DNA from 2 places in the Pukyongiella litopenaei genome. Region 2 is predicted to be linked to the other one. Evidence: riboswitches for the same ligand, from Rfam matches in the RefSeq annotation. Region 2 holds a riboswitch; the other holds the start of a gene.

Region 1 (15,759 bases), 380 kb from region 2:
CTGAAGCAGGTCATCGAGCTCCACACCGGCTTTCACAGCCGCTGCGATCAGGCGCAGACTGGTCCGCCGGTCTCGGATCCTATCCTCGGGATAGGCCGCCAAGATCTTCTCAGATTCAAGATCTTCAACCTCCTCCGCCGCCTCGCGCTTGCGCGTAGGTGGTTTATGGATGGTTTTAGGATGGTTTGGGGTCCACCGTGAACCCCGTACCCCGTTCACCGTGGACCCCGTACCGGGTTCAGGCTGGACGGGGTTCACAGTGACCCCCGTCTCAATGTCGGGCTCAGCCGTGGGTTCGAGCGCGGCCACGCGCTCCAACGCAATCCGGTAAATGACGGTGTAACCGTTCTTGCACTGCCGCCGCCCTGTCTCAATCAGAATGCCTTCGCGCAGGAAGTCGATGATGGTGCGCTTGACCGTGCTCTCGCTGAGCTCTGTGTGGCGCTGGATCGTCCCCTTGGAACACCAGATGCCAGAGCCGTCATCGCTCGCTTTGTCGGCTAGGAACATGATGATCTGCTTGCGCGCGGCGCTGCCAAAGCGGCGCTCGGCGCATTCATTTGCGATGCGCCAGCTCATGATCTCACCGCCAATTGGGTTGAGGTCAGACCGGAAATGCCGTAGGTATCGGGGCGGAAATATTTTTCTATGCCGTTGAGGTGGGTGGCGGCCCCCTCAGCGGTTTTTCTTTGCCTTTTCGTCAGAGCAAGAGCCGGTGAAAAACCGTTTACTTGGGCCTCGTAACCTATTGAAAAGTGACCCTGAACGAAACAAGCACGTTTACAATTTTTCCCTTTGAAATCAGCAAAATTTTTCGGATTGCAAATCCGTGTACACCGGTTCGATTCCGGTACTCGCCTCCATCCCAAACGATCCCCCTGCAGAGTTCAGCCACTGGCATTTTGCCTCCGAATACTCAAATTCTGTTCTGCTCTCGTATTCAACCAGGGTCGGCGTTTCCGGTATTCGGCATACGTTGAGCGCTTCTCTGGTTGGGGCCTTTCATGCGCCAGCCCCGTGAGCGATCAAAAAAGAGTTCGGGAAAAGAACAACACGATATTGACAGATCTCGCGGCACGACATCTATATGGTGTAGCTTTGGTGCCCATGACCAACCACATGGGTGAAAAGGGAAACCGGTGTAAATCCGGTACTGCCCCCGCAACTGTAAGCGGCGAGCCGAGGTCCGAAACCACTGGTGCGCAGCACCGGGAAGGGGGCCGACGCGTCATAGCCGTGAAGTCAGGAGACCTGCCAGGGCGAGAGTGATGACGACCACGGGCGGTGGGCCCGGGCGCGCATATCGGTCGCCGCGGCGCCGGTGTCGTGGTCCATGCCCCCTGCCACAACAAGAGAAAAGGGACAGGCAATGACCATCACCGTCTATTCGAAACCGGCCTGCGTGCAGTGCACCGCAACCACCCGCGCCCTGGATGCCCGTGGCGTGAGTTACGAGATCGTCGACCTGACCCAGGATCCGGCGGCGATGGAACTGGTGCAGGGGCTGGGGTACCGGCAGGCCCCGGTGGTCATGGCGGGCGACGACCACTGGGCCGGGTTCCGCCCCGACATGATCGGCCGCCTGTCCTGAGCCCATGGCCGATCTGGTCTTTTTCTCGAGCGGATCGGGCAACACGCGGCGGTTCATCGAAAAGCTGGGCCTGCCGGCGAGCCGCATCCCGGTCCGCAGCGGCAACCCCCTGCCCCACATCGCCCGGCCATTCGTGCTGGTCTGCCCGACCTATGCCGATGGCCAGGGTCGGGGCGCGGTGCCCAGGCAGGTGATCCGCCTGCTGAACGACCCGGCCCGGCGGCGCCTGCTGCGAGGCGTCATCGCCAGCGGCAACCGCAATTTCGGCGCGACTTTCGCGCTCGCGGGCGATGTGATCGCCCGAAAATGCAACGTCCCGGTCCTGTATCGCTTCGAGTTGGCCGGGTTCGACACCGATATCGCCCGCGTGCGCGCCGGGCTCGACAAATTCCGGGGGACCGAATGCTTGATGCCCAGCTGACCAGCGATCTCGATTACCACGCGCTCAACGCGATGCTGAACCTCTATGACAAGGACGGCCGGATCCAGTTCGACGCCGACCGCATGGCGGCGCGGCAGTATTTCCTGCAGCATGTGAACCAGAACACCGTGTTCTTCCATTCGCTGGACGAGAAGCTCGGCTATCTCGTCGACGAGGGATATTACGAGCCCGAGGTCCTGGCCCGCTATGACCGGGCGTTCCTGCACCGGATATGGGAGGCCGCCTTTGCGCTGAAGTTCCGGTTTCCGACCTTTCTCGGCGCGTTCAAATACTACACCTCCTACACGCTCAAGACCCGCGACGGGCAGCGGTATCTCGAACGCTACGAGGACCGGGTCGTGATGGTGGCGCTGACGCTGGCGCGCGGCGATGAAACGCTGGCCATGCAGCTGATGACCGAGATCGTCGAGGGCCGGTTCCAGCCCGCCACGCCGACCTTCCTCAACGCCGGCAAAAAGGCGCGCGGGGAACTGGTGTCGTGTTTCCTGCTGCGGCTCGAGGACAACATGGAGAGCATCGGGCGCGGCATCAACTCGGCGCTGCAACTGTCCAAGCGCGGCGGCGGCGTCGCCCTGATGCTGACCAACATTCGCGAACACGGCGCCGCCATCAAGGGCATCGCCAACCAGTCCTCGGGCATCATCCCGGTGATGAAGCTGCTCGAGGACAGTTTCAGCTATGCCAACCAGCTGGGCGCGCGCCAGGGCGCCGGCGCGGTCTATCTGAACGCGCACCATCCCGACATCATGCGGTTCCTCGACACCAAACGCGAGAACGCGGACGAGAAGATCCGCATCAAGACGCTCAGCCTGGGCGTGGTGATCCCCGACATCACCTTCGAGCTGGCCAAGCGGAACGAGGACATGTACCTGTTTTCGCCCCATGACGTGGAAAAGGTCTATGGCTGCGCCTTTTCCGACATCTCGGTGACCGAGAAATATCACGAGATGGTGGACGACCCGCGCATCCACAAATCCAAGGTGGGCGCGCGGCAGTTCTTTCAGACCATCGCCGAGATCCAGTTCGAGAGCGGCTATCCCTATGTGATGTTCGAGGACACGGTGAACCGCGCCAACCCGATCGACGGACGCATCACCATGTCGAACCTGTGTTCGGAAATCCTGCAGGTGAACGAAGCGTCCGAGTTCAACGACGATCTCAGCTATGCCCATATGGGCACCGACATTTCCTGCAACCTGGGCAGCCTGAACATCGCCCGCAGCATGGATGGCGGCGACCTGGGGCAGACCGTGGAAACCGCGATCCGCGCCCTCAGCGCGGTCTCCGAGATGAGCGCGATCGACAGCGTGCCGTCGATCCGCAAGGGCAATGACGAAAGCCATGCGATCGGACTGGGCCAGATGAACCTGCACGGCTATCTCGCCCGCGAACACATCCACTACGGCAGCGCCGAGGCACTGGATTTCACCAATATCTATTTCTGCACGGTGCTGTATCACTGCCTGCGGGCATCGAACGCGCTGGCGCGGGAAAAGGGCGAAACCTTCAGCGGCTTCGAGCGGTCGAAATATGCCAACGGGTCGTTTTTCGACGCCTATGCGGATGTCGACTGGCAGCCCGAAACCGACCGGGTCCGGGCACTGTTCGACGAGGCCGGCATCGCGGTGCCGGGACGCGAGGACTGGGCCGCGCTGAAAGCGGCGGTGATGCGGGACGGGTTGTTCAACCGCAACCTCCAGGCGGTGCCGCCCACCGGGTCGATCAGCTATATCAACAACTCGACCAGTTCGATCCACCCGATCACGTCACGGATCGAGATCCGCAAGGAAGGCAAGATCGGCCGGGTCTACTACCCCGCGCCCTACATGACCAACGACAATCTCGACTATTACCGCGACGCCTATGAAATCGGTCCCGAGGCGATCATCGACACCTATGCCGCCGCCACCCGGCATGTGGACCAGGGCCTGTCGCTGACCCTGTTCTTCAAGGACACCGCCACCACCCGCGACATCAACCGGGCCCAGATCCATGCGTGGAAAAAGGGCATCAAGACCATCTACTACATCCGCCTGCGCCAGCTCGCCCTCGAGGGAACCGAGGTGCAGGGCTGTGTTTCGTGTTCCCTGTGAGGCTGCCATGAAAGACCTGACCCAACCGACCCGCCCCGTCCCCGCCGCCATCAACTGGAACCGGCTTCAGGACGACAAGGATCTCGAGATCTGGAACCGCCTGACGGTGAATTTCTGGCTGCCGGAAAAGGTGCCGCTGTCCAACGACATCCAGAGCTGGTCGCAACTGACCGCCGGGGAACAGACGCTGACGATCCGCGTGTTCACCGGGCTGACCCTGCTGGACACGATCCAGAACACCGTGGGCGCGCCGGCACTGTTGGAGGACGCGATCACGCCGCATGAAGAAGCTGTGCTGACCAACATCGCCTTCATGGAAGCGGTGCATGCCCGCAGCTATTCGTCGGTGTTTTCGACCCTCTGCCAGACGGCGGATGTGGACGAGGCCTTTCGCTGGTCGTCGGAAAACGAACACCTGCAGGCCAAATCGCGGCTGATCCTGGACGAATACGATGCAACCGGGCACCCGCTGCGGAAAAAGGTCGCCAGCGTGTTCCTCGAAAGCTTCCTGTTCTATTCGGGTTTCTATCTGCCGATGCACTGGTCGAGCCGGGCGAGGCTGACCAACACCGCCGACCTGATCCGGCTGATCATCCGCGACGAGGCGGTGCATGGCTATTATATCGGCTACAAGTTCCAGCGCGGGCTGGAAACCCTGCCCGAAAGCGAGCGGCAGGAGATCAAGGACTTTGCCTTTGCGCTGTTGTTCGACCTCTACGAGATCGAAAGCCGCTACACCGAGAGCCTCTATGACCCGCTCGGGCTGACCGAGGATGTGAAACATTTCCTGCACTACAATGCCAACAAGGCGTTGCAGAATCTGGGCTTCGAGGCGCTGTTTCCCGATGAAACCTGCCAGGTAAACCCCGCGATCATGTCCGCCCTGTCCCCCAACGCGGACGAGAACCACGATTTCTTCTCCGGTTCGGGGTCGTCCTATGTCATCGGCAAGGCAGTGGCGACGGAAGACGACGATTGGGATTTCTGATCGGCCCATCGGGCCGGCGACAGGAACCACCCTCAACGGGCCGGATACGGGTCTCGACAGGGCATGGTGCGGGCGGCGGGAGTCGAACCCGCACGGGCCAAGCCCTAGCGATTTTAAGTCGCTTGTGTCTACCGTTCCACCACGCCCGCGCCGCCCGGCCGGGACCGGGCAAGACGGGTCTAGCCGCCCGCGCGGCCAGGCGCAATCATCCGCATGTGATCAGATATCGTGTTCCTCGGGCGCCAGTGGCCCGCCCGGGGCGACCAGGCGGCGCTCCGGCAGCCAGGGGTTCAGCGCCAGCGCGCGGTCCAGGTCCCGTCGCGCCGCACCGGTCCGGCCCAGCGCCAGCAGCGTCAGCGCCCGCCCGGCAATGGCGGCGACGTGATCGGGCGACAGGGCGACGGCCCGGTCCAGGTCCGGCAGCGCACGGGAAAAATCCTGCCGCAGGTAGTTGACGAAGGCGCGCTGGTTGTAGCCTTCGGCATAGTCCGGGCAATAGGCGATCAGCGCATCGAACGCCTGCAAGGCGCCGAGGAAATTGTAACCCGACCGGTTGGTCATGCCGCGCTCCAGCAACGCCTGCGCGTGATCGTCGGGGGCATCCGCCCACAGCGCCCACATGTCGGGAACCAGCCGTTGCGCCTCGGCCTCGGTCCCGGCGCGCCGCGCCTGCTCCAGCAACCCGGCCAGCGCCGCGCCGTGATCGGGCGCGGGCGGACAGCCCGCCGCGGCCGCGCCGGAAAACCCGGCGGCGGCCAGACCCAGCATGAAAACGATCCGGCGCATGGTCCCATGCTGCGGCATCGGCGCGCCGGGTCAAATCACATTGTTGCGCGGCCCCTCGCCCGCAGCTATCCGCCCCAGTCGTCGGGCGGGCCCAGCGCGCCCTCTTCCTTGATCGCCTGCATCGCCACATAGGTCGAGGTCGACGCCACATGCGGCAGGGTCGAGATCTTTTCGGCCAGCACCCGGCGATAGGCGTTCATCGACCGTGTCCGGACCTTCATCAGGTAATCGAAATTGCCGGCGATCAGATGCGCCTGCTCGATCTCGCCGATCCGGGCCACCGCGGCATTGAAACCCGCCAGCGCCTTTTCGCTGGTATCGCGCAGCCGCACCTCGACAAAGGCGACGTGATCCAGCCCCAGCCGGATCGGATCGACCAGAGCCCGGTAGCCGGTGATGATGCCGCTCGTCTCCAGCCGCCGCAGCCGCGCCTGCGTGGGGGATTTCGACAGCCCGATCCGGCGGGCGAGATCGGCGATGGATATCCGGCCTTCCTCGGACAGCACCCTGACGATCGCGCGGTCGAACTCGTCCATGTCCCTGCCGTCCATTTGCATCGTCATATGCCGATATCCCTGCCCCATTGAATTGCGGTAACGCGAAATTCGGGCCGTTGTCCCGATCTCTTCGCGATATACTGCCCGAAACACCTGCCCCGATTCAATCGCCAGATCACGAGGTTCGCCATGACCGCAGACACCGCCCTGCCCCTGCGTTTTCGCATCGATGCCGGCACCTATGCCGACGAAGACCGGGTGATCGCGGACCTGATCGCGCAGGCCGGCCTGTCGGCCCGGGACCGGGCCGCGATCTGCACCGCCGGCGCGGATCTCGTGCGCGCCATCCGCGACCAGACCGCCCCGGGCCTGATGGAGGTGTTCCTGGCCGAATACGGCCTGTCCACCGATGAGGGCGTGGCGCTGATGTGCCTGGCCGAGGCGCTGCTGCGGGTGCCCGATGCCGACACCATAGACGCGCTGATCGAGGACAAGATCGCCCCGTCCGACTGGGGCCGCCACCTGGGCCATTCCACCTCGTCGCTGGTCAATGCCTCGACCTGGGCGCTGATGCTGACCGGCAAGGTGCTGGCCGATGACGCGCCCGGCCCGGTCGGCCACCTGCGCGGCGCGATCAAGCGGCTGGGCGAACCGGTGATCCGCACCGCCGTGGGCCGCGCGATGAAGGAAATGGGCCGCCAGTTCGTGTTGGGCGAAGACATAACGGCGGCGATGACGCGCGCCGCCGGCATGGAGGCCAAGGGCTATACCTATTCCTACGACATGCTGGGCGAAGCGGCGCGGACCGAGGCCGACGCGGCGCGCTATCACCTGGCCTATTCCCGCGCCATCACCGCCATCGCGGCGGCCTGCACATCGAACGACATCCGCGTCAATCCGGGCATCTCGGTCAAGCTCTCGGCGCTTTACCCGCGCTACGAAGTCGCCCAGCGCGACCGGGTGATGTCGGATCTGGTGCCGCGCCTGCGGTCGCTGGCGCTGCTGGCGAAATCGGCACGCATGGGGCTGAATGTCGACGCCGAGGAAGCGGACCGGCTGGCACTGTCGCTCGAGGTGATCGACGCCGTGATGGGCGAACCGGCGCTGGCCGGCTGGGACGGGTTCGGCATCGTGGTGCAGGCCTATGGCCCCCGCGCGGGCATCGTGATCGACGAACTTCATGCGATGGCCAACCGCCATGACCGCAGGATCATGATACGGCTGGTCAAGGGCGCCTACTGGGATACCGAAATCAAGCGGGCGCAGGTCGCGGGCATGGACGGCTTTCCGGTCTTTACGCGCAAGCCCGCGACCGACATCTCCTACATTGCCAATGCCCGCAAACTGCTGGGCATGACCGACCGGATCTATCCGCAATTCGCCACCCACAACGCGCATACGGTCGCCGCGATCCTGCACATGGCGGGCGAACAGCCCTACGAATTCCAGCGCCTGCACGGCATGGGCGAAAGCCTGCACCGGATCGTCAGGGACCGCGAAAACACCCGCTGCCGCATCTATGCCCCGGTGGGCGCCCATCGCGACCTGCTGGCCTACCTGGTCCGGCGGCTGCTGGAAAACGGCGCCAATTCGTCCTTCGTCAACCAGATCGTCGACGAAAACGTGCCCGCCGAAACCGTTGCGGCGGACCCGTTCGAAACGATCCGCGCCGATGCCCCGGCCATTCCCGCCGGCACCGCCATGTTCGCGCCGGAACGGCCCAATTCACGCGGCTTCGACCTGGCCCACGCGCCGACCCTGGCCGTGATCGAGGCGGCCCGCGCGCCGTTTCGGGATCATCGCTGGCAGGCCGCGCCGCTGCTGGCGCGAAAGGCAACCCCCGCCCCCGAAGAAACCGTCGCCAACCCGGCCAATGCGGCCGACAGCCCCGGCGCGGTCGCACCCACCTCGGCCACGGATATCGAAACCGCTTTGGCCGCCGCGCGACCCTGGGGTGACAGCGCCGCCGATCGCGGCGCCGCGCTGAACCGGGCCGCCGATCTCTACGAGGACAGCTTCGGCGAGATCTTCGCCCTGCTCGCCCGCGAGGCCGGCAAGAGCCTGCCCGACGCCGTCGCCGAACTGCGCGAGGCGGTGGATTTCCTGCGCTACTACGCCGCCCGAATTCCCGACGCGGATCCGGCCGGGCTGTTCACCTGCATCAGCCCGTGGAACTTTCCGCTGGCGATCTTCACCGGCCAGATTGCCGCTGCGCTGGCCACCGGCAACGCGGTGCTGGCAAAACCGGCGGAACAGACGCCGCTGATCGCATCGCTGGCGGTGTCGCTGCTGCATCGCGCCGGCGTGCCGCGCACCGCGCTGCAACTGCTGCCCGGCGGCGGCGTGGTCGGCGCGGCGCTGACCTCGGATTACCGCGTCGGCGGCGTGGCCTTCACCGGCTCGACCGAAACCGCGCTGAAGATCCGCGCCGCGATGGCCGAACACCTCGCCCCCGGCGCGCCGCTGGTGGCCGAAACCGGCGGGCTGAATGCGATGATCGTCGATTCGACCGCGCTGCCGGAACAGGCGGTGCAGTCGATCGTCGAAAGCGCGTTCCAGTCGGCGGGCCAACGCTGCTCGGCGCTGCGCTGCCTCTATGTGCAGGAGGATATCGCCGACGATCTTCTGGCCATGCTCGGGGGCGCGATGGACGCGCTGCATATGGGCGACCCGTGGGACCTGGCCACCGATTGCGGCCCCGTCATCGACGACGACGCCCGCGCGGGCATCGCGGCGCATGTGGATGCGGCTCGGGCCGAAAACCGGGTGCTCAAGGAATTGCGCGCGCCCGCCAGCGGCACCTTCATCGCGCCAACGCTGATCGAACTGCCCGGGATCGCGGCGCTGGAGCGGGAAATCTTCGGCCCGGTCCTGCATGTGGTCCGGTTCGGATCCGCCGATCTGGACCGGGTGATCGACGACATCAACGCCACCGGCTACGGGCTCACCTTCGGGCTGCACACGCGCATCGACGACCGGGTGCAGCATGTGACCGACCGGGTGCATGCGGGCAACCTCTATGTGAACCGCAACCAGATCGGCGCCATCGTCGGCAGCCAGCCCTTCGGCGGCGAAGGCCTGTCGGGCACCGGCCCCAAGGCGGGCGGCCCGCATTACATGGCGCGGTTCTGCGCCCCCGACCGGCAGGCGGCGGTGGACGGCTGGACCGGCCCCGCAACCGGCCGGCCGGAGCCCGCCGGCACGCCGGCGCCGCCCGAAACCCGGTCCCTGCCCGGCCCCACCGGCGAATCGAACCGCATGACCGTGACCCCGCGCGCGCCGCTGCTCTGCCTCGGTCCCGGCCCGCAAACCGTGCGCGCGCAGGCCGCGGCGGTGCAATTGGCGGGCGGCGTCGCACTCTGCCCCGATGGCGAGATCGCGCCGGATGAACTCACCGGGTTCGACGGGATCGCGGGGGTTCTCTGGTGGGGCGACGCCGATCGCGGGCGCGCCATCGAACAGGCCCTGGCCACGCGCACCGGACCGATCCTGCCGCTGATCCCCGGCAAACCCGATCCGGCCCGGGTGATGGGCGAACGGCATCTGTGCATCGACACCACCGCCGCCGGCGGCAACGCGGCACTGCTGGGCGGCGCGGCCTGAGCAGCGCATCGCGGCCTCTGCCCTGATAATGAACCACGGGCATCACCAACGCCCATCGGCCGGGACGACAGACCACCGTCCCTGCTTCATCTTGCCCGATAAACTCCGGGGAGCGCGAGGGGCTGGCCCCTCGCTCCGGCGGCCGGTCCGGGTGCGCCGCCCTTGACCCCGCGCCGCATCCGGCCCAGCCTGTCGCCAGATGCTGCCGATCCGCGATCATAACCCGTCAGGACGCACGCCCGTCGTCGTCTACGCGCTGATGGCCACGAATATCCTCGTGTTCCTGTCCTATTTCGGGATCATGGACGATCCGCACTATTTCAGCCGCCTCATGTTCGACTGGGCGCTGATCCCGGCGCGGGTGGCGCAGGGCGACGGCGCCTATACGCTGATCACCTCGACCTTCCTGCATGGCGGGTTCCTGCATCTGGCGGGCAACATGCTGTTCCTGTGGATCTTCGGCGACAACCTCGAGGACGAGATGGGCCACGGACCCTTCCTGCTCTTCTATCTCGCCTGCGGGCTGGGGGCCGGGCTGATCCATGTGGCCGCCGGGCCCGGTTCGATGGTGCCGACCGTGGGCGCCTCGGGCGCGATCGCGGGCGTCATGGGCGGCTACATGCTGCTGTTCCCGCGTGCCCGCGTCGATATCTTCATCTTCCTGGTGATCCTGATCCGCATCATCCCGGTCCCGTCCTGGGTGATGCTGGGCGTCTGGCTGGGCCTGCAGGTGATGGGCGGCATCGGCACCGATCCCGATGCGGGCGGCGTGGCCTACTGGGCCCATGCCGGGGGATTTGCCGTGGGGCTGATACTGACCCTGCCGCTGTGGCTGCGCCGGGGCGGCGCGGCATTCTGGAACCGCACCCACGGGCACCCCCCGCATGCCGAACACCGCTATCGCATCGCCACGACCCGTATCCCCCGAGTACCCCGGTCCCGGAGATAGGACACCGCCCCCGCATCACCCCGCCGCATCACCCCACGGGCACTTCGGTGGTGTGCTTTACCCGCCGCATGGCAAAGATGGTCGAAGTGCCGGCGACCGCCTCATGTTCCAGCACATGTTTCATCAGGATCGCCTCGAGATCGGCCATGTCCCGCACCAGCAGGTGCAGCAGGTAATCCCATTCGCCCGAGATCTTGTAGACCTCGACGATGGTCGGTTCCTGTTCCATCGACCGCTGGAAATCCTGCCGCGACCGGGCATCCTGCGATTTCATCCGCACCTGGCAGAACACGTCCATCGAACGGCCCACGGCGGCCGGATCGACCAGCCTCACCTGCGGTCCGAGAATGCCGCGATCCTCGAGCCCGCGGATCCTTCGCCAGCAGGTGGCGGCAGAGGTTCCGACCGCCTCGGCCAGGTCCGCGACGCTTCTGGAGGCATCCCGCTGCAGGACTGACAGGATTCTCTGGTCCAGACCGGATATCGTCATGCGCTCGTTCACCTCTCACCCCAATATGAAACATTCATTTCAACTCTAGGCGAGCCCCGTCGCGGATTGAAGAGACTGGCTCAGCATTATGCTACTATTCTCCCAGATCAGCGTTCGGAACTCGCCCAGGCGCGACCCCAGGAGGACCGGCATGACGGATCAGACCCCTGTTCTGAGAGATTACGACCTGCTCGACCGTTACACGCGCCGGCAGGGCCGGGTGTTCCTGACCGGGACACAGGCGATCGTGCGCATCGCGCTGGACCAGGCGCGGCGCGACCGCGACCGCGGCCTGGACACGCGCGGCTATGTATCGGGCTATCGCGGATCGCCGGTGGGCGGGATCGACCTCGAAATCGAGCGGCACCGCGCCATCGTCGAAGAGGCCGGGATCGAGTTCCTGCCCGCCGTCAACGAAGAATTCGGCGCGACCCAGATGATCGGCACCCAGCAGGTCGAGACCGATCCCGACAAGATCTGCGCGGCGGTGTTCGGGCTGTGGTATGGCAAGGGGCCCGGTGTCGACCGCGCGTCGGATGCGCTGAAACACGGCAATGCCTACGGGTCATCGCCCACCGGCGGGGTCCTGGTGGTCGCGGGCGACGATCACGGCTGCGTCTCGTCCTCGATGCCGCATCAATCCGACGTGGCGTTCATGAATTTCTTCATGCCCACGCTCAACCCCGCCAACGTGGCCGAGTTCCTGCCCTTCGCCGAATGGGGCTATGCGCTGTCGCGGTTCTCGGGCATGTGGGTCGGGTTCAAGGCGATCTCGGAAACGGTGGAATCGGGCATGTCCTTCGACCTGCCGCCCGACCGCGATTTCGTCGCCCCCGATTTCACACCCCCCGCCGACGGGCTGCATTACCGCTGGCCCGACCTGCCCGGCCCGCAGATCGAGGAACGGATGGAGGCCAAGAAGAACGCGGTGCTGGCCTTTGCCCGCGCCAACCCGATCGACCGGGTGGAATGGGGCCATGATGACGCGCAGTTCGGCATCGTGACCACCGGCAAATCCCATCTCGACGTGCTCGAGGCGCTGCGGCTGCTGGGCATCGACCGGGCAACCGCCGCCGACCTGGGCATCGACATCTACAAGGTCGGCATGGTCTGGCCGCTGGAGGATGTCGGCGCGCTGAAATTTGCCAGCAACAAGCAGGAACTCCTGGTCATCGAGGAAAAGCGCGGCATCATCGAAAGCCAGCTCAAGGAATATTTCTACGACTTTCCCGGCCACAAGCCCGAACGCATGGTCGGCAAGCGCGACGAACATGGCGAACGGCTGGTGCCCTGGACGCATGAACTGGGCGCCGTGATGCTGGCGCGGATCATCGCCGCCCGGCTGGACCTGAATTTCCCCGGGCTGCACCTGTCGGACAAGGCCGCCGCGATCATCCCGCCGTCCCGGCCCATCACCGTCGCCGGGGCCACCCGCACCCCGTATTTCTGTTCGGGCTGTCCGCATAACACGTCAACCAAAGTGCCCGAGGGCAGCGAGGCCATGGCCGGGATCGGCTGTCATTTCATGGCCAGCTGGATGAACCGCAATACCACCTCGCTGATCCAGATGGGCGGCGAAGGGGTCAACTGGGTGTCGCGGTCGAAATTCAACGGCAACAGGCACATCTTCCAGAATCTCGGCGAAGGCACCTATTACCATTCGGGCATCCTGGCGGTGCGGCAGGCCATCGCCGCCGGCACCAACATCACCTACAAGATCCTGTTCAACGATGCCGTCGCCATGACCGGCGGGCAGGTCGTGGACGGCCCGATCAGCGTGCCGGCCATCGCCAATACGCTGGTTTCGGAAGGTGCGAAACAGGTGGTGGTCGTCTCCGACCGGCCCGAACAGTTCGACAAGGCCGATTTTCCGCCGGGCGTCCGTATCGAACACCGCCGCGACATGGACCCCATCCAGCGCGAGCTGCGCGACATTCCCGGCACCACCGTGCTGATCTATCAGCAGACCTGCGCAACCGAGAAGCGCCGCCTGCGCAAGCGTGGCAGGATGGAGGATCCAAAGAAATTCGCCGTCATCAATCCGCTGGTCTGCGAAGGCTGCGGCGATTGCTCGGTGGAATCGAACTGCCTGAGCGTCGAGCCATTGGAAACCGAGTTCGGGCGGAAACGCCGCATCAACCTGAATTCCTGCAACAAGGATTTCACCTGCCTGAACGGGTTCTGCCCCAGCTTCGTGACCGTCGAGGGCGCCAGCCTGAAAAAACCGGGCGCGTCCGAAAACCGGGTCGCGCTCGACACCCTGCGGGCCAGCCTGCCCGACCCGGCCCTGCCCGGGCTCGACACCCCCTGGGATATCCTGGTGACCGGCGTCGGCGGCACCGGTGTCGTCACCGTCGGCCAGCTGATCGCGATGGCCGCCAACCTGGAGCAGAAAGGCGCAAGCGTTCTGGATTTCATGGGGTTTGCCCAGAAATTCGGGCCGGTTCTGAGCTATATCCGCATGTCGGAAACCGAGGCCGGGGTGAACCAGGCCCGGATCGAACCCAGTTCCGCCGATGCGCTGATCGGCTGCGATCTGGTGGTCAGCTCGTCGCCCAAGGCAAGCCTCACCTATCGCGCCGGCGTCACCCGCGCGGTGGTCAACACCGCCGTGATGCCGACCGGCGACCTGGTGCAGAACCGCGACGCCGATCTGAGGGCCGAAACCCGCCTGGCCGAGATCGGCAAGGCGGTTGATGCGGCCGCGCTGAAGACGCTCGACGCCAATGCGCTGGCCGAGGCGCTGGTGGGCGACAGCGTGTTCGCCAACGTGATGATGCTGGGGGCTGCGTGGCAGGCCGGGCTGGTGCCGCTGGGTCTTGAGGCGCTGATGCGGGCCATCGAGCTGAACGGGGTCAAGCCGGAGCTGAACAAGGACGCCTTTGCCTGGGGCCGCGTCGCCGCCCATGCTCCCGATGCCGTGGAACGCATCGCGCAACTGCCGGTCAGCCCGGTGCAGACGCTCGACGAAAAGATCGACCGCCGCGCCGCGTTCCTGGCCGAATATCAGGATGACGCCTACGCGCAGGAATACCGCGACACGCTGGCCGGGGTGCAGGCGGCGGAAACCCGCGTCGCGGGCGCCCCCGGCGCGCTGACCGAGGCCGCCGCCAGAGGGCTGTTCAAGCTGATGGCCTACAAGGACGAATACGAGGTGGCGCGGCTGCATATGCAGACCGGGTTCCGCGAGAGCCTCGCGGAGCGGTTCGAAGGCGATTTCGTCATCCGCCACCACCTCGCTCCGCCTTTCCTGCCCGCCGCCGTCGATGCGCGCGGACGGCCGCGCAAACGCAGTTTCGGGCCGTGGATCGCTGGTGCGATGTCGCTGCTGGCGCGCATGAAGCGGCTGCGCGGAACAGCCTTCGACCCGTTCGGATATGCCGCAGAACGCCGCACCGAACGGGCCCTGATCGGCGAATACCGCGAGCTTCTCGACCGGCTGGTGGCCGGACTGACGGCCGCAAACCGGGCCGAGGCGGCACGGATCGCCGCCATGGTGATGGAAATCCGCGGCTATGGCCCGGTCAAGGACGCGGCCATCGCCGGAACCCGCGCCGGGATCGCCCGCGCGATGGCCGCCTATGCGGCCTGAAATGGACTAATGTTTCGCCTTTCCGTGCTGGGCCGGCCCGCCTATTCATTGGTCAGTGGATCCCGGACACCCTTGCGGGATGACCGGACCGTGCCAAAACCGCCCGAACGGCCTGAGGAGGACAGGACATGACCCTGCAGCACATCAGCAGCTATGCCCATGGCGAATGGATCGCGCCCGGATCGGGCGCCCGCACCATCGCCGACGCGGTCACAGGCGAGGTGTTCGCGACCGCGGGCAACGACGCGCTGGACGTGGCCGGGATGCGGGATTTCGCCCGCGGGAAAGGCGGGGCCGCGCTGCGCGCCATGACCTTCCACGAACGGGCGCGGATGCTGAAGGCGGTGGCGCTGCATCTCGACGGCCACAAGGACGCGCTCTACCGGCTGTCCTATCGCACCGGCGCGACGCTGGCCGACAGCCGGATCGACATCGACGGCGGGATCGGCACCCTGTTCGCCTTTGCGTCGAAGGGGCGGCGCGAGATGCCGGACGGCCATGTCTATGTGGACGGCGACGTCGAACGGCTCGGCCGAACGGGCCGTTTCCTCGGCCAGCATGTCCATACCCCGCTGCGCGGCGTTGCCGTGCATATCAACGCGTTCAACTTTCCGGTCTGGGGGATGCTGGAGAAACTGGCGCCCACGCTGCTGGCGGGGATGCCTGCCATCGTCAAACCCGCAACCGCCAGCTGCCATGTCACCGAGCTCTGCGTGCGGGCGATGATC
Region 2 (15,759 bases):
TGACGATCGAGATCAACGACGAAGAGCCGACCTCGACTTGACGCGGGCACGAGACGAGGCGCCGGTTGTCCTGCGCCTCGATTCCATCACCAAACGGTTCGGCAACCTGGTCGCCAACGACGCGGTCAGCGTCACCCTGCGCCGGGGCGAGGTGATCGCCCTGCTGGGTGAAAACGGCGCGGGCAAGACCACGCTGACCAATATCCTGTTCGGCCTCTACACGGCGGACGAGGGCACGGTCGAGGTGCATGGCACCACCCTGCCCCAGGGCCAGCCCCGCGCGGCGCTGGACGCCGGCGTCGGCATGGTGCACCAGCATTTCACGCTGGCCGAGAACCTGACCGTGCTCGACAACGTGATGCTCGGCGCCGAACCGCTGTGGCGGGTGCGGCAGGCCAAGCGCGCGGCGCGGGAGCGGCTGCAGCAGCTGTCCGAGGATTTCGGGCTGAAAGTGGCGCTCGACGCCCGGGTCGCGACGCTGACCGTGGGCGAAAAGCAGCGGGTCGAGATCCTCAAGGCGCTCTATCGCGACACCGACATCCTGATCCTCGACGAACCCACCGCGGTGCTGACCCCGCAGGAAGCGGATGCGCTGTTTGCAACGCTGCGCAAGGCGGTGGCGCGCGGCCTGTCGGTGATCTTCATCAGCCACAAGCTGCACGAGGTGATGGCAGTGTCGACCCGTGTCCTAGTGTTACGGCACGGCCGGCTGGTGGCCGAACTGGATACCGCCGACACCAGCGAAAAGGCGCTGGCCGCGCTGATGGTCGGCGGCGAGGTGGCGGAACCGCGGATCACCCCCGCCGAACCAGGCGCGCCGCTGCTGCAGCTCGACGCGGTCTCGACCCCCGATACAGGCAACGCGCCGGGGCTGAAATCGGTGAACCTGTCGCTGAACGCGGGCCAGATCACCGGGCTGGCGGGGGTGTCCGGCAACGGACAGGCGGCGTTGTCCGATCTGGTCTCCGGGCTGACGGCGCCCGCCTCGGGGCGGATGACGGTTCTGGGCGACATACCCGCCGACTGGTCGCCGCGCGCGGCGCTGTCGCATCGCATCGCCCGCATCCCCGAAGATCGCCACAAGACCGGCACCGTGGCCGATTTCACCCTGACCGAGAACGCGATCCTGGAATCCTGCCGCGACGGGTTCAGCCGCCACGGATGGATGGACTGGGCAGGCGCCGAAACCCACGCCCGCGCGATCATTGACCGCTACGATGTGCGCTGCCCCGGTCCCGACACCCCGATCCGGCTGCTGTCGGGCGGCAACATGCAAAAGCTGATCCTGGGCCGGGCGCTGGAAACCGAACCCCGCATCATCCTCGCCAACCAACCGGTGCGCGGGCTGGATATCGGCGCCGTGAACTATGTGCATGCGCAGCTCATCGCCGCGCGCGACCGCGGCGCCGCGGTCCTGCTGATCTCGGAAGACCTGGATGAAATCATGAGCTTGTCCGATGTTATTCATGTCATAAGCGAGGGCCGGCTTTCGCCACCCTTTGCCCATGGCAGCATGAGCCAGGCGGAACTGGGCGTCTGGATGGCGGGCCGGGGTTTCGACCGGATGCCTGGCGGCGCGGGGGGTGAAGATGCGGCTTGAACCGATCGCGAATCCGTCGCTGGGACGGCGCATCGGCCTGCCCGCGCTGGCGCTGGGGGCGACTGTGGTCGTGGCCGCGATCCTCGCGGCGATCGCTGGCGGCGCCCCGCTGTCGGTCCTTGGGCTGGTCATCAAGGGCGCGGTGGGCAGCAAGTTCGCGCTGCTGGAGACGCTGAACCGGGCGACGCCGCTGATCTTCACCGGGCTGGCGGTGGCAGTCGCCTTTCGCGCAAGGCTGTGGAATATCGGCGCCGAGGCGCAGCTCTATGCCGGGGCCATCGTCACCGTGCTGCTGGGCACCGGCGCGCTGCCCCTGCCCGCGCCGCTGCTGCTGCCGGTGATCGCCGCCTGCGCCATGGTCGCCGGGGCGGCGATGCTGCTGGGCCCGGCGCTGGCCAAGGCGCGGCTGGGCGTGGACGAGGTGGTCACGACGCTGCTGCTGAATTTCGTAATGCTACTGTTCGTGTCGCTGCTGCTCGAAGGCCCGATGAAGGACCCTATGGGCATGGGCTGGCCCAAGTCGACCCGGCTGGTGGCCGAGGCCCGCCTGCCCCGGATCGTCGACGGGCTGCGGCTGCACTGGGGCTTCGCGCTGGCGCTGATCGCGGCGCTGGCGGTCTGGGTGATGCAGACCCGCACCGCCCTGGGATACGAAATCCGCGCCGTCGGGCTGAACCAACAGGCCGCGCGGTTCGCGGGCATCCCGGTCAATGGAGTGATCGTCAAGACCGCGCTGATCTCGGGCGGGCTGGCGGCGCTGGCCGGCTTTGGCGAGGTGGCCGGGCTCAAGGGCGTGCTGACGCTCGATCTGAGCCCCGGCTTTGGCTATACCGGCATCATCGTTGCCATGCTGGCGCGGCTGCATCCCCTCGGCGTGGTGGTCAGCGCGATCTTTGTCGCGGGCGTTTTCGTCGGCGCCGATTCGATGTCCCGCACCGCCGGGATCCCCAGCTATATCGCCGACATCATGCTGGCCGCCGCGCTGCTGCTGATGGTGCTGGCGCTGATGCTGACCCGGTATCGCGTGGCAAGGGGCTGAGGCATGGACCTGTTCGATATCCTGCTTTCGGCCAGTTTCTGGGCGGCCGTGCTGCGGATCGCCTCGCCGTTGATCTTTGCCACCATGGGCGAGTTGATCTGCGAACGCGCGGGTGTGTTGAACCTGGGCATCGAGGGCATCATGGTCGCCGGCGCCTTTGCCGGCTGGATCGCAGTCTATGCGGGGCTGGGGCTGTGGCCGGGCGTCGCGGTGGCGATGCTCACCGGCATGGCGTTCGGCCTGCTGCACGGGGTGCTGACGGTGCCGTTCGGTCTCAGCCAGCATGTGGTCGGGCTGGGCATCACCCTGCTGGCGACCTCGGCGACCTATTATGCCTATCGCGTGGCCCTGCCCGAAGTGTCGTCGCCACCCCGGATCGAGGCGTTCCAGCCACTGCCCCTGCCCGGCATCCTCGCGCAGACGCCGCTGACTTACGCGGCCCTTGCCGTGGCCGGGATCGTGGCCTGGACCCTCTATCGCACGCCGCTGGGGCTGGCATTGCGCGCCGCCGGCGACAACCCCGCCGCCGTGGCGGCCCAGGGCCTGTCGGTGACCGGGCTGCGGCTGGGCGCGGTGGTGGTCGGCTCGGGGCTGATGGCGGTGGGCGGGGCGTTCCTGACCATGAGCGCCTTCAACTCGTTCTTCTTCGAGATGGTGAACGGGCGCGGCTGGGTCTGCATCGCGCTGGTCGTGTTCGGGTCGTGGCGACCGGGCAAGGCGGTCCTGGGCGCGATCCTGTTCGCCGCGTTCGACGCGCTGCAGATCCGCCTGCAACAGACCCCGATGGGCGCACAGGTGCCCTACCAGGTGTTCCTGATGCTGCCCTACCTGCTGTCGATCCTCGCGCTGGTGATCATGTCGCGCCGCGCAGAGGTCCCCGCCGCGCTGATGATCCCGTTCCAGAAAGGAGAACGCTGATGTTCGACCTGATCGTGAAGGGCGGCACCCTGCCCGACGGCACCCGCGCCGATATCGGCATCACCGGCGACCGGATCGCCGCGGTCGACAATCTGGACACCGCCGCGGCAGGCCGGGTGATCGACGCCACCGGCGACCTGGTGTCGCCCCCCTTCGTGGACCCGCATTTCCACATGGACGCCACCCTGTCCTACGGCACCCCGCGCATCAATGCATCCGGAACGCTGCTCGAAGGCATCGCGCTCTGGGGCGAGTTGAAGGAGATCGTCACCATCGACGACATGGTGGCGCGCGGGCTGGAATACTGCGACTGGGCCGCGTCGATGGGCCTGCTGGCGATCCGGTCGCATGTGGATACCTGCGACGACCGGCTGCTGGGCGTGCAGGCGATGCTCGAGTTGCGCGAAAAGGTCCGCGATTACATCGATCTGCAACTGGTCGCGTTCCCGCAGGATGGCGTGTTTCGCGATCCGACGGCGATGGACAACACGATCCGCGCGCTCGACATGGGCGTCGACGTGGTGGGCGGCATTCCGCATTTCGAACGCACCATGGCCGACGGCGCGCGATCGGTCACCGCGCTCTGCGAAATCGCCGCCCAACGCGGGCTGATGGTGGACATGCATTGCGACGAAACCGACGACCCGATGAGCCGCCATATCGAAACACTGGCCTATGAGACCCGGCGGCTGGGCCTGCAAGGGCGCGTGGTCGGGTCGCACCTGACCTCGATGCACTCGATGGACAATTATTATGTGTCCAAGCTGTTGCCGCTGATCGCCGAGGCGCAGGTCGCCGCGATTCCGAACCCGTTGATCAACATCATGCTGCAGGGCCGGCACGACAGTTTCCCGAAACGGCGCGGACTGACCCGCGTCAGGGAAATGCAGGCGGCGGGCATCGATGTGGGCTGGGGACAGGACTGCGTGCTCGACCCGTGGTATTCGCTGGGCACGGCCGATATGCTGGACGTGGCCTTCATGGGGCTGCATGTGGCGCAGATGAGCGCCCCCGACGAGATGCGACGCTGTTTCGACATGGTGACCGAAACCAATGCCCGCATCATCGGGGTGCGGGATTACGGGCTGCGCGTGGGGGCAACGGCATCGCTGGTGGTGCTGGACGCGGGCAACCCGATCGAGGCGCTGCGGCTGCGGGCCACAAGGCTCTGCGTGGTCGCCCGCGGCAAGGTGATCGCCGAAACCCCGCGGGCCGTGGCGCAGCTGTCGCTGCCCGGAAGTCCCGGACGACCCGGGCGGCTGCGCCGGCGCCACCCGGCCCATAACGGCTGACGAGCGGAGGAAACGACATGGCAACATCGGCACCGATCTGCGATTTCGGCTGGAGGCCGCCCGGTTTCACCCTGCCCGGCACCGATGGCAAGACCTACGCGCTGGCGGATATCGCCGGACCGAACGGGGCGCTGGTGATGTTCATCTGCAACCACTGCCCCTATGTGATCGGGGCGCTGGACCGGATCAAGCGCGACGCAAGCGACCTGAAGGCGCGCGGGATCGGCGTGGCCGCGATCTGTTCGAACGATGCCATTGCCTATCCCGACGACAGTTTCCCCAGGATGCAGGACCTGGCGGTCGCCGAATCCCTGCCCTTTCCCTATCTGCACGACGCCGACCAGTCGGTGGCCCGCGCCTGGGGCGCGGCCTGCACGCCGGATTTCTTCGGCTTCAACGCGGATCTGGGCCTGCAGTATCGCGGCCGCATCGACGCGGGCGGCCGGACCGCCCCGCCCGAGGGCGCCCCGCGCGAGCTGTTCGAGGCGATGCGCCTGATCGCCGAAATCGGGCACGGACCGGCCGAACAGGTGCCGTCCATCGGCTGTTCGATCAAATGGAAACCCACCGGCTGAGCCCCGGCACGGGGCGCGCGCCTGTCCGGTTTGACTGAACCGGGCAGAACCGCTAGCCGTGGGCAAAGGCAGACGATTACCGGAAACCGCATGCAGGTCATCATCCATACCGGCGCGCATTTCACCGAGGCTGACCGGCTGCTGAAGAGCCTGCTGCGCAACACGCGGCAGTTCCACGCGAACGGGATTTCCGTGCCCGGTCCGGGCAAATACCGGGTGCTGCTCAAGGAAACCTTTGCCGCGCTGCGCCATGCGCCACCGGCAGAGGATGCCGGCGAGGTGCTGATCGACGCCATTCTCGACGATGAAAACGCCAACCGGGTGATCCTGTCGAACCCGCATTTCTTCGGCTCGGCGCGCTATTCGCTGATCGACGGCGATTTCTATCCGCAGGCGCCGGAACGGATGAAGCACCTGACCCGGCTGTTTCACGACCATGATCTGGAGATGTTCATGAGCGTGCGGGCGCCGGTCACCTTTCTCTCGACGCTGGTCGAGCCGTCGCCCGACACCCGGCTGGCGGATGTGATGGGCGGCGTCAACCCGCTCGAAATGCGCTGGTCGGACATGCTGGGCCGGGTCCGCGACCAGCTGCCCGATCTGCCGATCACGGTCTGGTGCTACGAGGATGCCCCCCTGATCTGGAGCCGGATCATCCGCGCCCTGGCCGGCCTGCCCGACAACACGCAGGTGAGGGGTCCGTTCGATCTGCTGACCAACCTGATCAGCCCCGAAGGGATGCAGGAATTCCTCGCCACGCTGCGCGCGAGCGGCGGCCCCGCCGATCCCGCGTTTATCACCGAGACCATCCTCGCCCACGGGCTGAACGAGGCGCTGGAGCAGGAACTGCACCTGCCCGGCTGGTCCCCCGAACTGATCGAGGACATGCAATGGGCCTACGAGGAAGACCTGGAACGGATTTCGCGAATCCCCAACCTGCGGCTGATCGAACCATGATCCGCCGCATGATCCGTTCGTGCCGCGCGGCGGTGATGGCGGCGGCGCTCGCCGTGGCTGCGTTTGTCCCCCTGGGGTCCGCGACGGCGCAGGAGGCACCGTTCGGCGTTTTTGCCGCCGCCAGCATGAAAACCGCGCTGGACGAGGCCGCCGCGCGTTTTGCCGCCGGGACCGGGGAAACACCGCCGCTCCTGTCCTTCGCCGGCAGTTCGGCGCTGGCGCGGCAGATCATGCAGGGCGCGCCGGCGGCGCTGTTCGTGTCCGCCAATACCGCCTGGATGGACACGCTCGAGGCCGAGGGGCTGATCGCGCCCGGCACCCGCGCCGACATCGCCACCGGTGACCTGGTGCTGATCGCCGCGCCGGGATATGCGGGCGAACTGACGATCGGGCCGGGCTTTGACCTGGCCGGGGCGCTGGGTGGCGAACGGCTGGCGATGGCGCTGGTCGACGCGGTGCCGGCGGGGATCTACGGGCGGGCGGCGCTGCAATCACTGGGGGTCTGGGACAGTGTCGCGGACCGCATCGCGCAGGCCGACAATGTCCGCGCCGCGCTGCGCCTGGTGGCCTTGGGCGAGGCGCCGCTGGGCATCGTCTATGCCACGGACGCGCTGGCCGAACCGCGGGTGCGGGTGCTGGGCCGGTTCCCTCCCGACAGCCACCCCCCGATCTGCTATCCGGCAGCGGTGCTGGCCGAATTCGACACCCCCCCGGCACGCGCGTTCCTGGCGTTCCTGACCGGTCCCGAAGGCCGGGAGATCCTGAATCGCCACGGTTTCGGATCGCCGGACCGGACGGAATGACGCCCGGGGCGGTTCGACAGATCGGCCCGGCCAGGTCGCGGATGGCGCGGGGCATCCGCCGGTGAGCGGCTGGCTCGGTCCCGCCGAGTGGCAGGCGCTGGCGCTGTCGCTGAAAGTGTCGTTCTGGGCAACGGTGCTGAGCCTGCCCCCCGGCGTGCTGGTCGCTTATGCGCTGGCGCGGGGGCGGTTCCGGGGGCGCGAATTGCTCAACGGGCTGGTGCATCTGCCGCTGATCCTGCCACCGGTGGTCACCGGCTACCTGCTGCTGATGACCTTTGGCCGGCGCGGGCCGGTGGGCGGCTGGCTGGAGGACACGTTCGGCCTGGTGCTGGCCTTTCGCTGGACCGGCGCGGTGCTGGCGGCGTCGATCATGGCCTTTCCGCTGATGGTGCGCGCGATCCGGCTGGCGATCGAGGCCGTCGACCCGAAACTGGAACAGGCCGCGGCGACGCTGGGCGCGTCGCGGATACAGGTCTTCGCCACCGTTACCCTGCCCCTGATCGCGCCGGGGCTGATCGCGGGCGCGGTGCTGGGATTTGCCAAGGCGATCGGCGAATTCGGCGCGACCATCACCTTCGTCTCGAACATCCCCGGCCAGACCCAGACGCTGCCTTCGGCGATCTACACCTTCCTGCAGGTGCCCGGCGCCGAAGCCCCGGCCCTGCGGCTGGTGGCGATCTCGGTGGTGGTGGCGCTGGCGGCGCTGGCGGCCTCCGAGGTGCTGGCGCGGCGGGCGGCGAAACGGGTGGCCGGGGAATGAGCCTGACGGTTGACATCACCCATCGCCAGGGCGGGCTGAACCTGCAGATCGGTTTCGAAGCCCCCGGCGGGATCACCGCCCTGTTCGGCCGCTCGGGCAGCGGCAAGACCACGGTGGTCAACGCCGTGGCCGGGCTGCTGACGCCACGGGGCGGACGGATCGAGCTGCATGGCCAGACCCTGTTCGATGCCGATGCGGGCATCGACCTGCCCCCGCACCGCCGCCGGCTGGGCTATGTGTTCCAGGACGCGCGGCTGTTTCCGCATATGTCGGTGCGGCGCAACCTGACCTATGGTGCCCGGTTCGCCCCGCCGGGCAACGGGCCGTCGCTCGACGAGGTCTGTGCGCTCCTGGGCATCGGCGCGCTGCTGGACCGGCGACCCGGCGCCTTGTCGGGGGGTGAAAAGCAGCGGGTCGCCATCGGACGGGCGCTGCTGTCGCGGCCGCGCATCTTGCTGATGGACGAACCCCTCGCGGCGCTCGACGCCGCCCGCAAGGCCGAGATCCTGCCCTATCTCGAACGGCTTCGGGACAGCACCGGCATTCCGATCCTCTATGTCAGCCATTCGGTGCCCGAGGTGGCGAGGCTGGCAACGACCGTGGTGGTGCTGGAGGATGGCCATGTCGCCCGGACCGGCCCCGCCGAACGGGTGCTGTCCGACCCGGCCACGGTCCGCCAGATCGGGCTGCGTGACGCGGGCGCGGTGCTGCCCGCGACCGTCGCGCTCCATCACGAGGACGGGCTGACCGAACTGGCGTTTTCGGGGGGGCGGCTGTTCTTGCCCGCGATCGACAGTGCGCCGGGCACGCCGACGCGCGTGCGTATCCTGGCCCGTGACGTGATCCTGTCGCGCCCGGAACCGCGTGAGCAGTCCGCGCTGAACGTGCTGGCCTGCGAGGTGACCGAACTGCGCGGCGGCGAGGGCCCCGGCATGATGGTCGGGCTGCGCTGCGGCGATGACCGCCTGCTGGCCCGCGTCACCCGCCGCTCGGCGACGGCGCTGGCGCTGGCGCCCGGCGAACGGGTCTATGCGCTGGTCAAATCGGTATCGGTGGCGCGGATGGATGTCGGAACCGGCTGACCCTGCCCCGCCGGTCCGCCCGCGCCCGGCACATTACATGCCCAACGCTTCCTTGTAGAGTTCCAGAACCGCCTCTTCCTCGGCGATGTCATTGGCGTCGCGCTTGCGCAGGGCGATGATCTTGCGCATGACCTTGGTGTCATAGCCGCGTGCCTTGGCCTCGGCCATCACCTCTTTCTGCTGCTCGGCGATGTCCTTCTTTTCGGCCTCGAGCCGTTCGACCCGCTCGATGAAGCTGCGCAGTTCACCGGCGGTCACGCTATAGGTGGCATCGGTCACGGTATCGGTCATGGACGGTTCCTTGAATTGCTCGATCTGGGACGGAGCCTGCCGGATACCGCCCCGCCGCCGGTCCTGCAAGACACGATTGCCCCATGATCGACGCATCGCCGCTTGATCCGTTGCGCAATGCGTCCTATTCGAGTGCCGCTCTGGTTCGGCGATGCGAGTCGCCGTTAAAGGGAACGCGGTGCGGCCGGCAATGGCCAACTCCGCGACTGCCCCCGCAACTGTAGGCGGTGAGCGCGGCCCGAACGAACCACTGGACCATCCTGGTCCGGGAAGGACGGTCCCGCGCTGTGACCCGCAAGTCAGGAGACCTGCCGGCGCGATCACCTTCATCCGGTGCGGGGTGCATTGGTATGGGCGGCGCATAAACCGCAATGGTGACATCCAGACCACCGTTTGCGGAAGCGCCGCCGGCCTTTCCAAACTCTCCGAAACGGCACCAGGAAAGGGCCAAAGACATGACCAGACTGTTTTCCACCGCATCCGCGATCGCGCTTGCCGTCGCGGCGCCGGCCTTGGCCGAAGATCCGCTGCATCTGGGCGAGATTTCGGTTTACGCGAACAAGGCGGGCACGCCGATACCGCTTGAGCGCACCGGCGCCACCGTCGATGTGGTGACCGACCACGAACTAAGACAATCCAGCGAAACCGCACTGGCCGACCGGCTGTCGCTGCTGCCCGGCGTATCGGCCAGCAGCAATGGCGGGCTGGGTTCGACCACCACCGTGCGGGTGCGCGGGCTGGACGGCAAATACGTCAAGGTCCTGATGGATGGCATCGACATCACCGACCCGGCATCGAGCCAGGTCCAGTTCAACTGGGCCGGCATGACCAACGCGGGCCTGTCGCGCGTGGAGGTTCTGAAAGGCTCCAGTTCCTCGGTCTACGGGTCGCGCGCGGTGGCCGGCGTGATCAACATGTCGTCGGACCAGCGCACCGGAGAACCCGGCACGGTCCTGCGCTTCGGCCTCGAGGGCGGCACCTATGACACCTATCGCGCCGGGTTCAACGTGACCACCGAAGGCGAACGCGGCGGGCTGTCTTTCAGCATGAGCCGGGTGCAGACGGACGGGTTTTCGTCCAAGGCCGCCGGGACCGAACCCGATGGCTATGAAGGCACGCAGCTGAATTTCTCGGCCGATATCATGGCCACCGACACGCTGACCCTGGGCGTCACCGGATATGCGCTGAACTCCGAAGGCGATTTCGACGAGTTCGGCGGCGACGGCGTGCCGCCCTTTGACGAAACCAACACCACCAAGACCCGTGCCCTGCGCGCCTTTGCCGAACTGGCGACCGGCGCGGTCACGCATACATTCTCGGGCACCTATTACAACAACGACCGGGTGAGTTCGTCCAACGGGTTCGACACGCCGTTCGACGGCACTCGCAAGCGGCTCGACTATACCGGCGTCTGGGATGTCTCGCAGGCGCTGCAATTCACCTTTGGCGGTGACTGGGAACGCGAGGAATTCGTGTCCGGCGTCGACAGCGGCGATGCCGACATGACCGGTATCTTTGCCGAAGCGCTCTATGCCCCCAATGACAGCCTTGACCTGTCCGCGTCGCTGCGCTGGGACGACCATTCGGAGTTCGGCGGCAACCTGTCGGGGCGGCTGGCCGCAGCCTGGCGCCCGGCTGAAAACACCATCATTCGCGCGGTCGCCGCCACCGGGTTCCGCGCGCCGTCGCTCTATGAACTCAACCACACGCTCTATGGCAATCCCAACCTGCAACCCGAGGAAAGCGCCAGTTTCGAGCTGGGCGTCGAACAGCAGTTCGGCCGCGGGTCCTTTGTCAAGGCGACTGCGTTCCATACCGAGATCGACAACCTGATCCAGTTCGTGACCCTGACCAGCTTCCCGCAGCCCTTCACCGGCCAGTATCAGCAGGTTCCGGGCACCTCGACCTCGCAGGGCGTGGAACTGTCCGGGGCTTGGGTGCTGTCGGATAGCTTCTCGGTCTATTCCAACTACACCTATACCGACGCGGTCGACGCCAATGGCAACCGGCTGCTGCGGGTGCCGGGGCATGATTTCGTGTTCGGCCTCGCCACCACCTTCGCGGAGCGTTGGGAAGGCGACCTGGCCGTGCATCACGTCGCCGACCGGCCCGATGAATTCGGCACGGTGATGGACGACTACACCGTCACCGACGCCACCATCAGCTACGCGCTCTCGGACACCGCCGATGCCTATCTGCGGATCGAGAACATCTTTGACGAGCAATACCAGACCTCGGCCGGCTACAACGCGCCCGGCCGCGGGTTCTATGTGGGGCTGCGTGCGGCCTTCTAGGCTGGTACCGGCGCTGGCCGCGCTGGGGATGACCTGGTTTTCGACCGGGGCATCAACCGGCGCGGCCGCCTATGCCGCGCCGCCCCAGCGGGTGGTTTCGGTCAATCTGTGCACCGACCAGCTTGCCCTGTCGCTCGCCGCGCCCGGCCAGCTGGTATCGGTGTCGCGGCTGGCCCATGACCCGGCAAGCTCGGCCATGGCCGAAACGGCCAGCGCCTATCCGGTCAACGGATCGGGGGCCGAAGAGGTGTTCCTGCTGAACCCCGACCTGGTGCTGGCTGGCACTTTCACCGCCGCCGCCACGGTGCAGACGCTGCGCGACCTGGGGCTGCGGGTCGAACTGTTCGCACCGGCGCAGCGGCTGGCGGACGTGCCGCGCCTGCTCGCGCAGATGGGCGCGGCGCTGGGCCGCGAAGACGCCGCAGCCGCGGCGATCGACGCCTTCGAGCGCGAACTGGCCGAGCTGTCACGCCCGCCCCGGCACCGCCCGCGCGCGGCGCTCTACTATGTCAACGGCTACACGTCGGGGGCGCAATCGCTGGCCGGAGACATCCTCGGCGCGGCCGGTTTCGACAATGTCGCCGACGAGGCCGGGCTGGCCCGTGGCGGCACGCTGCCGCTGGAACGGTTGCTGCTGCTGGCGCCCGACGTGATCGTGCGCGGCCGCGACTATCCCGGTCAGGCCCGTGCCGAAGAGGTGCTGGCCCATCCGGCGCTGCAGGCGCTGGACGGCACCCGGATCGCGGGAACGCTGACCGACCGCGACTGGATCTGCGGCACGCCGGGGGTGCTGAAGGCGGTCCGCGCCATGCGCGATCTGCGCCTGTCGCTGGAGGCAGGGGAATGAGGCTCGCCGTTTTCCTGATCGCGCTGTGCGCGGCGCTGTTCACCCTGTCGCTCGTCACCGGCTTTGCCAGCGCCGGTCCGCTGCAATCGCTGGCGGCGCTGCTGCGCGATGACGGCACGCCGCTGTCGGTGGTGATGCGTGAGATCCGCCTGCCGCGCGCGTTGCTGGCCGCGATGATCGGCGCATCGCTGGGGCTGTCGGGGGCCGCGATGCAGGGCTATCTGCGCAACCCGTTGGCCGAGCCGGGCCTGATCGGCATCTCGGGCGCGGCCGCGCTGGGGGCGGTGCTGGCACTCCAGACCGGGCTGGCGCTGGCCTTTCCGCTGGCGCTGCCGCTGGCGGCGCTGGCGATGGCGGTACTGGCGGTGCTGCTGATCCTGGCGCTGGCCGGACCGCGCGGCGCCTCGATCACGCTGATCCTGGCCGGCATCGCCATCTCGGCGCTGGCCTCGGCGCTGACCTCGCTGGCGCTGAACCTGTCGCCCAATCCCTTTGCCGCCGCCGATATCGTGTTCTGGATGATGGGTTCGCTGGCGGATCGCAGCTTTGGCCATGTCTGGCTGGCCTTGCCGTTCACCCTGATCGGCTGGGGGCTTCTCGCCAGCCTCGGGCGCGGGCTGGACGCGCTGACGCTGGGCGAGGACGCCGCCGCCGCGCTGGGCGTGCGGCCCGAGCGGTTGCGGCTGGTGCTGGTGGTCGGGACCGCCTGTTGCGTGGGGGCGGCCACCGCCGTGGCCGGCGCGATCGGGTTCGTCGGGCTGGTCGTGCCGCACCTGCTGCGCCCGCTCGTGGGGGCGCGGCCGTCGGCCTTGCTCTGGGCTTCGGCGCTCGGCGGCGCGGCGATGGTGCTGGCGGCGGATGTCGCCGTGCGCGTGCTGCTGCCCGACCGCGACCTGAAACTGGGCGTGCTGATGGCGCTGGTCGGCGCGCCGCTGTTCCTGCACCTGATCTACAAGACGCGGCGGGAGGTGGCATGAGCCTGCTCACCCTTTCCGGACTGTCCCTGACCCGCCGGGGGCGCCGCGTGCTCGACGCGGTGTCGCTGACGATCGGTCCGGGCGAATGCGTTGGCCTGATCGGGCCGAACGGCGCGGGCAAGACGACCCTGATGCGCGCGGCGCTGGGCCTGCTGGCGGCCGAGGGCGCATCGTCGCTGGCCGACAGCGACGCCGCCGCCCGTGCCCGCACCGCCGCCTGGATGCCGCAATCGCGCGAAATCGCCTGGCCGGTCTCGGTGGAAACGGTGATCGCGCTCGGACGGCTGCCGCACCTGCCGCGCGGCACGCGGCTGCGCGGCGATGACCGCGCCGCCATCGATGCGGCCATCGACCGGATGGGGCTGACGCCGCTGCGCAACCGCACCGCCACGCGCCTGTCGGGCGGTGAACAGGCGCGCGTGCTGATCGCCCGGGCGTTGGCGCAGGACACGCCGTTCTTGATCGCCGACGAACCCATCGCCGGTCTGGACCCGGCCAGCCAGATCGCCACGATGCAGGTCTTTGCCGACCTGGCCGCCGAAGGGCGTTCGGTGCTGGTCTCGCTGCACGATCTCGGCCTGGCCGCCCGTCACTGCACCCGGCTGCTGATGCTCAGGGACGGAGGGCTGGTCGCCGATGGCCCGCCCGCGCAGGTGCTGACCCCCGGCAATGTGCGCGAGGTGTTCGGCGTCACCGCCTATTACGAGGAAACCCGCGACGGCCCCGTATTCCAGCCGATGGAGGTGGTCCGGTGAGCGCCCGGCTCGTCCGGCCCTGGCTTGAGCTGGATCTCGGCACGCCCCACCGGGTGCTGAGCTGGGCGGTGCATCGCCCCGGCCTGGTCGAGGCCCGCCACATCCTGTGGCGGGAGGTGCGCAATGCCGACCTGCCCCCCGGCCTGGACGTGACCGGCTGGCTCGCCGACGAGGTGACGGCACGCGGGCGCGGCGATGCGGTGACCATGCTGACCTCGCGCAATCTCGACCGTTTCGAACAGGCGCAGGCCCGCGTCGACGGCGTGACCGCGCATTGCGTCGCGACGGTGGGCCTGTCCAATGCGGAACGGATCGGGACGCGCGTGGACCGGAGCGGCACGGACTGGGGCACGATCAACGTCGCGCTGGTCCTGTCGCAGCCGCTGACCGATGCGGCGCTGATCGAAACCGTGTCGATCGTGGCGCAGGCCCGCACGACGGCCATCATCGGCACCGGTCTCATGCTGCCGACGGGATGCGCAACCGGGACCGGGACCGATTGCATCGCGGTCGCGGCCCCTGCCGGCGACATGCCCTATGCGGGGCTGCACACCGCCGCCGGCGAAGCCACGGGCCGCGCGGTGCTCGACGCGATCGGAACCGCCGCGCGGGTCTGGATGGAGCGCGACCGCCGCCCGGCCGGGGCTGGACCCACCCGCCGGGGCTGACGCGCGACGCTTGCGCCATTCTCCGCGATGGCCTATGCGCGGGCCGCAATGACAGGAGCGCGCCCATGTTTGATGCCATGATCTGGATCGGAACCGTCGTGACGCTGGCCGGGCTGGCCGGGCTGGTCTGGTGTATCCTGAGGGTGGCGCGCGCAAAGCGCGCCGGGCTTCGGGAAGAAGACCTGCGCGCGGTGATGCAATCGACCATGCCGCTGAACACCGGCGCGCTGTTCCTGTCGGTGATGGGGCTGATGCTGGTCGTGATCGGGATCATGCTGGGCTGATCCCGCGGCCCGCTACACGGGCATGTTGTCGAATCGCGCCTCGATCACTTCGTCGATCAGCGCCGCGTCCAGCCGTTTCATCCGCCTCGGCACGCGCTGACCATCGGCCTTCAGCAGCTCCAGAGCATGGGAAAACACCGGCTGCAACGCCAGCCGCGACCGGGCATCCGCCCCGGCGATTCGGCGTTCCAGGGTTTCTGCGGCGGCAATCAGGTTCTTGTCAGTCAGGCTTTTAACAGTCATGGCTCCCCCCATCGACGATCCCTGCAACCCAAGGATGCACCGTGACGGTAACAGTTGAAAGACGCTGCGGAACCGGTAACCGCCACGGTGCACGCTCACCAGCGCAAGTTTGCCGGTTACCACATCACTTACGCCCTTCCTGATTACCTAATCAGCATTCTCGGCACCGAACATTGACACAGGTCAACCCCGCCGGCGATGACGGGCGCGGCAACCTCGCCGTGATCTCGACCGTGTCGCCACGCCCGGGCGCGTCCGGGCCCGTCCCGGTGGCGGCTGGACAGGGGCCGTCGCGCGGCATAGGCATGAGCATGGACATCCGGATCGTAACCCCCCGCTATCACGTTTCGCCACAGATCACGCCGCAGGATATC

The links. Region 2 has a riboswitch for cobalamin ahead of C6Y53_RS00195 (TonB-dependent receptor plug domain-containing protein). Riboswitches for the same ligand answer to the same signal wherever they lie in the genome.
Region 1: linked by a shared signal. The riboswitch ahead of nrdH (glutaredoxin-like protein NrdH) and the one ahead of C6Y53_RS00195 (TonB-dependent receptor plug domain-containing protein) in region 2 are both predicted to bind cobalamin.

The regions. Positions count from the first base shown of each region.
Region 1 covers NZ_CP027665.1:3,538,928-3,554,686, reverse strand. The annotation lists gene C6Y53_RS17395 (hypothetical protein) at 1-579, opposite strand, end outside; cobalamin riboswitch at 1,083-1,273, shown strand; gene nrdH (glutaredoxin-like protein NrdH) at 1,370-1,591, shown strand; gene nrdI (class Ib ribonucleoside-diphosphate reductase assembly flavoprotein NrdI) at 1,596-2,012, shown strand; gene nrdE (class 1b ribonucleoside-diphosphate reductase subunit alpha) at 1,994-4,126, shown strand; gene nrdF (class 1b ribonucleoside-diphosphate reductase subunit beta) at 4,134-5,114, shown strand; tRNA gene C6Y53_RS17370 (tRNA-Leu) at 5,179-5,263, opposite strand; gene C6Y53_RS17365 (tetratricopeptide repeat protein) at 5,334-5,900, opposite strand; gene C6Y53_RS17360 (Lrp/AsnC family transcriptional regulator) at 5,966-6,457, opposite strand; gene putA (bifunctional proline dehydrogenase/L-glutamate gamma-semialdehyde dehydrogenase PutA) at 6,587-10,000, shown strand; gene C6Y53_RS17350 (rhomboid family intramembrane serine protease) at 10,200-10,949, shown strand; gene C6Y53_RS17345 (Lrp/AsnC family transcriptional regulator) at 10,978-11,439, opposite strand; gene C6Y53_RS17340 (indolepyruvate ferredoxin oxidoreductase family protein) at 11,591-15,031, shown strand; gene paaZ (phenylacetic acid degradation bifunctional protein PaaZ) at 15,160-15,759, shown strand, end outside.
Region 2 covers NZ_CP027665.1:25,475-41,233, forward strand. The annotation lists gene C6Y53_RS00140 (BMP family protein) at 1-41, shown strand, start outside; gene C6Y53_RS00145 (ABC transporter ATP-binding protein) at 38-1,600, shown strand; gene C6Y53_RS00150 (ABC transporter permease) at 1,590-2,639, shown strand; gene C6Y53_RS00155 (ABC transporter permease) at 2,643-3,557, shown strand; gene C6Y53_RS00160 (amidohydrolase family protein) at 3,557-4,849, shown strand; gene C6Y53_RS00165 (thioredoxin family protein) at 4,867-5,424, shown strand; gene C6Y53_RS00170 (hypothetical protein) at 5,515-6,381, shown strand; gene modA (molybdate ABC transporter substrate-binding protein) at 6,390-7,184, shown strand; gene modB (molybdate ABC transporter permease subunit) at 7,246-7,944, shown strand; gene modC (molybdenum ABC transporter ATP-binding protein) at 7,941-9,026, shown strand; gene C6Y53_RS00190 (DUF2312 domain-containing protein) at 9,060-9,317, opposite strand; cobalamin riboswitch at 9,442-9,647, shown strand; gene C6Y53_RS00195 (TonB-dependent receptor plug domain-containing protein) at 9,773-11,611, shown strand; gene C6Y53_RS00200 (ABC transporter substrate-binding protein) at 11,598-12,458, shown strand; gene C6Y53_RS00205 (FecCD family ABC transporter permease) at 12,455-13,435, shown strand; gene C6Y53_RS00210 (ABC transporter ATP-binding protein) at 13,432-14,190, shown strand; gene C6Y53_RS00215 (adenosylcobinamide amidohydrolase) at 14,187-14,858, shown strand; gene C6Y53_RS00220 (hypothetical protein) at 14,924-15,142, shown strand; gene C6Y53_RS00225 (hypothetical protein) at 15,155-15,385, opposite strand; gene C6Y53_RS00230 (protein tyrosine phosphatase family protein) at 15,697-15,759, shown strand, end outside.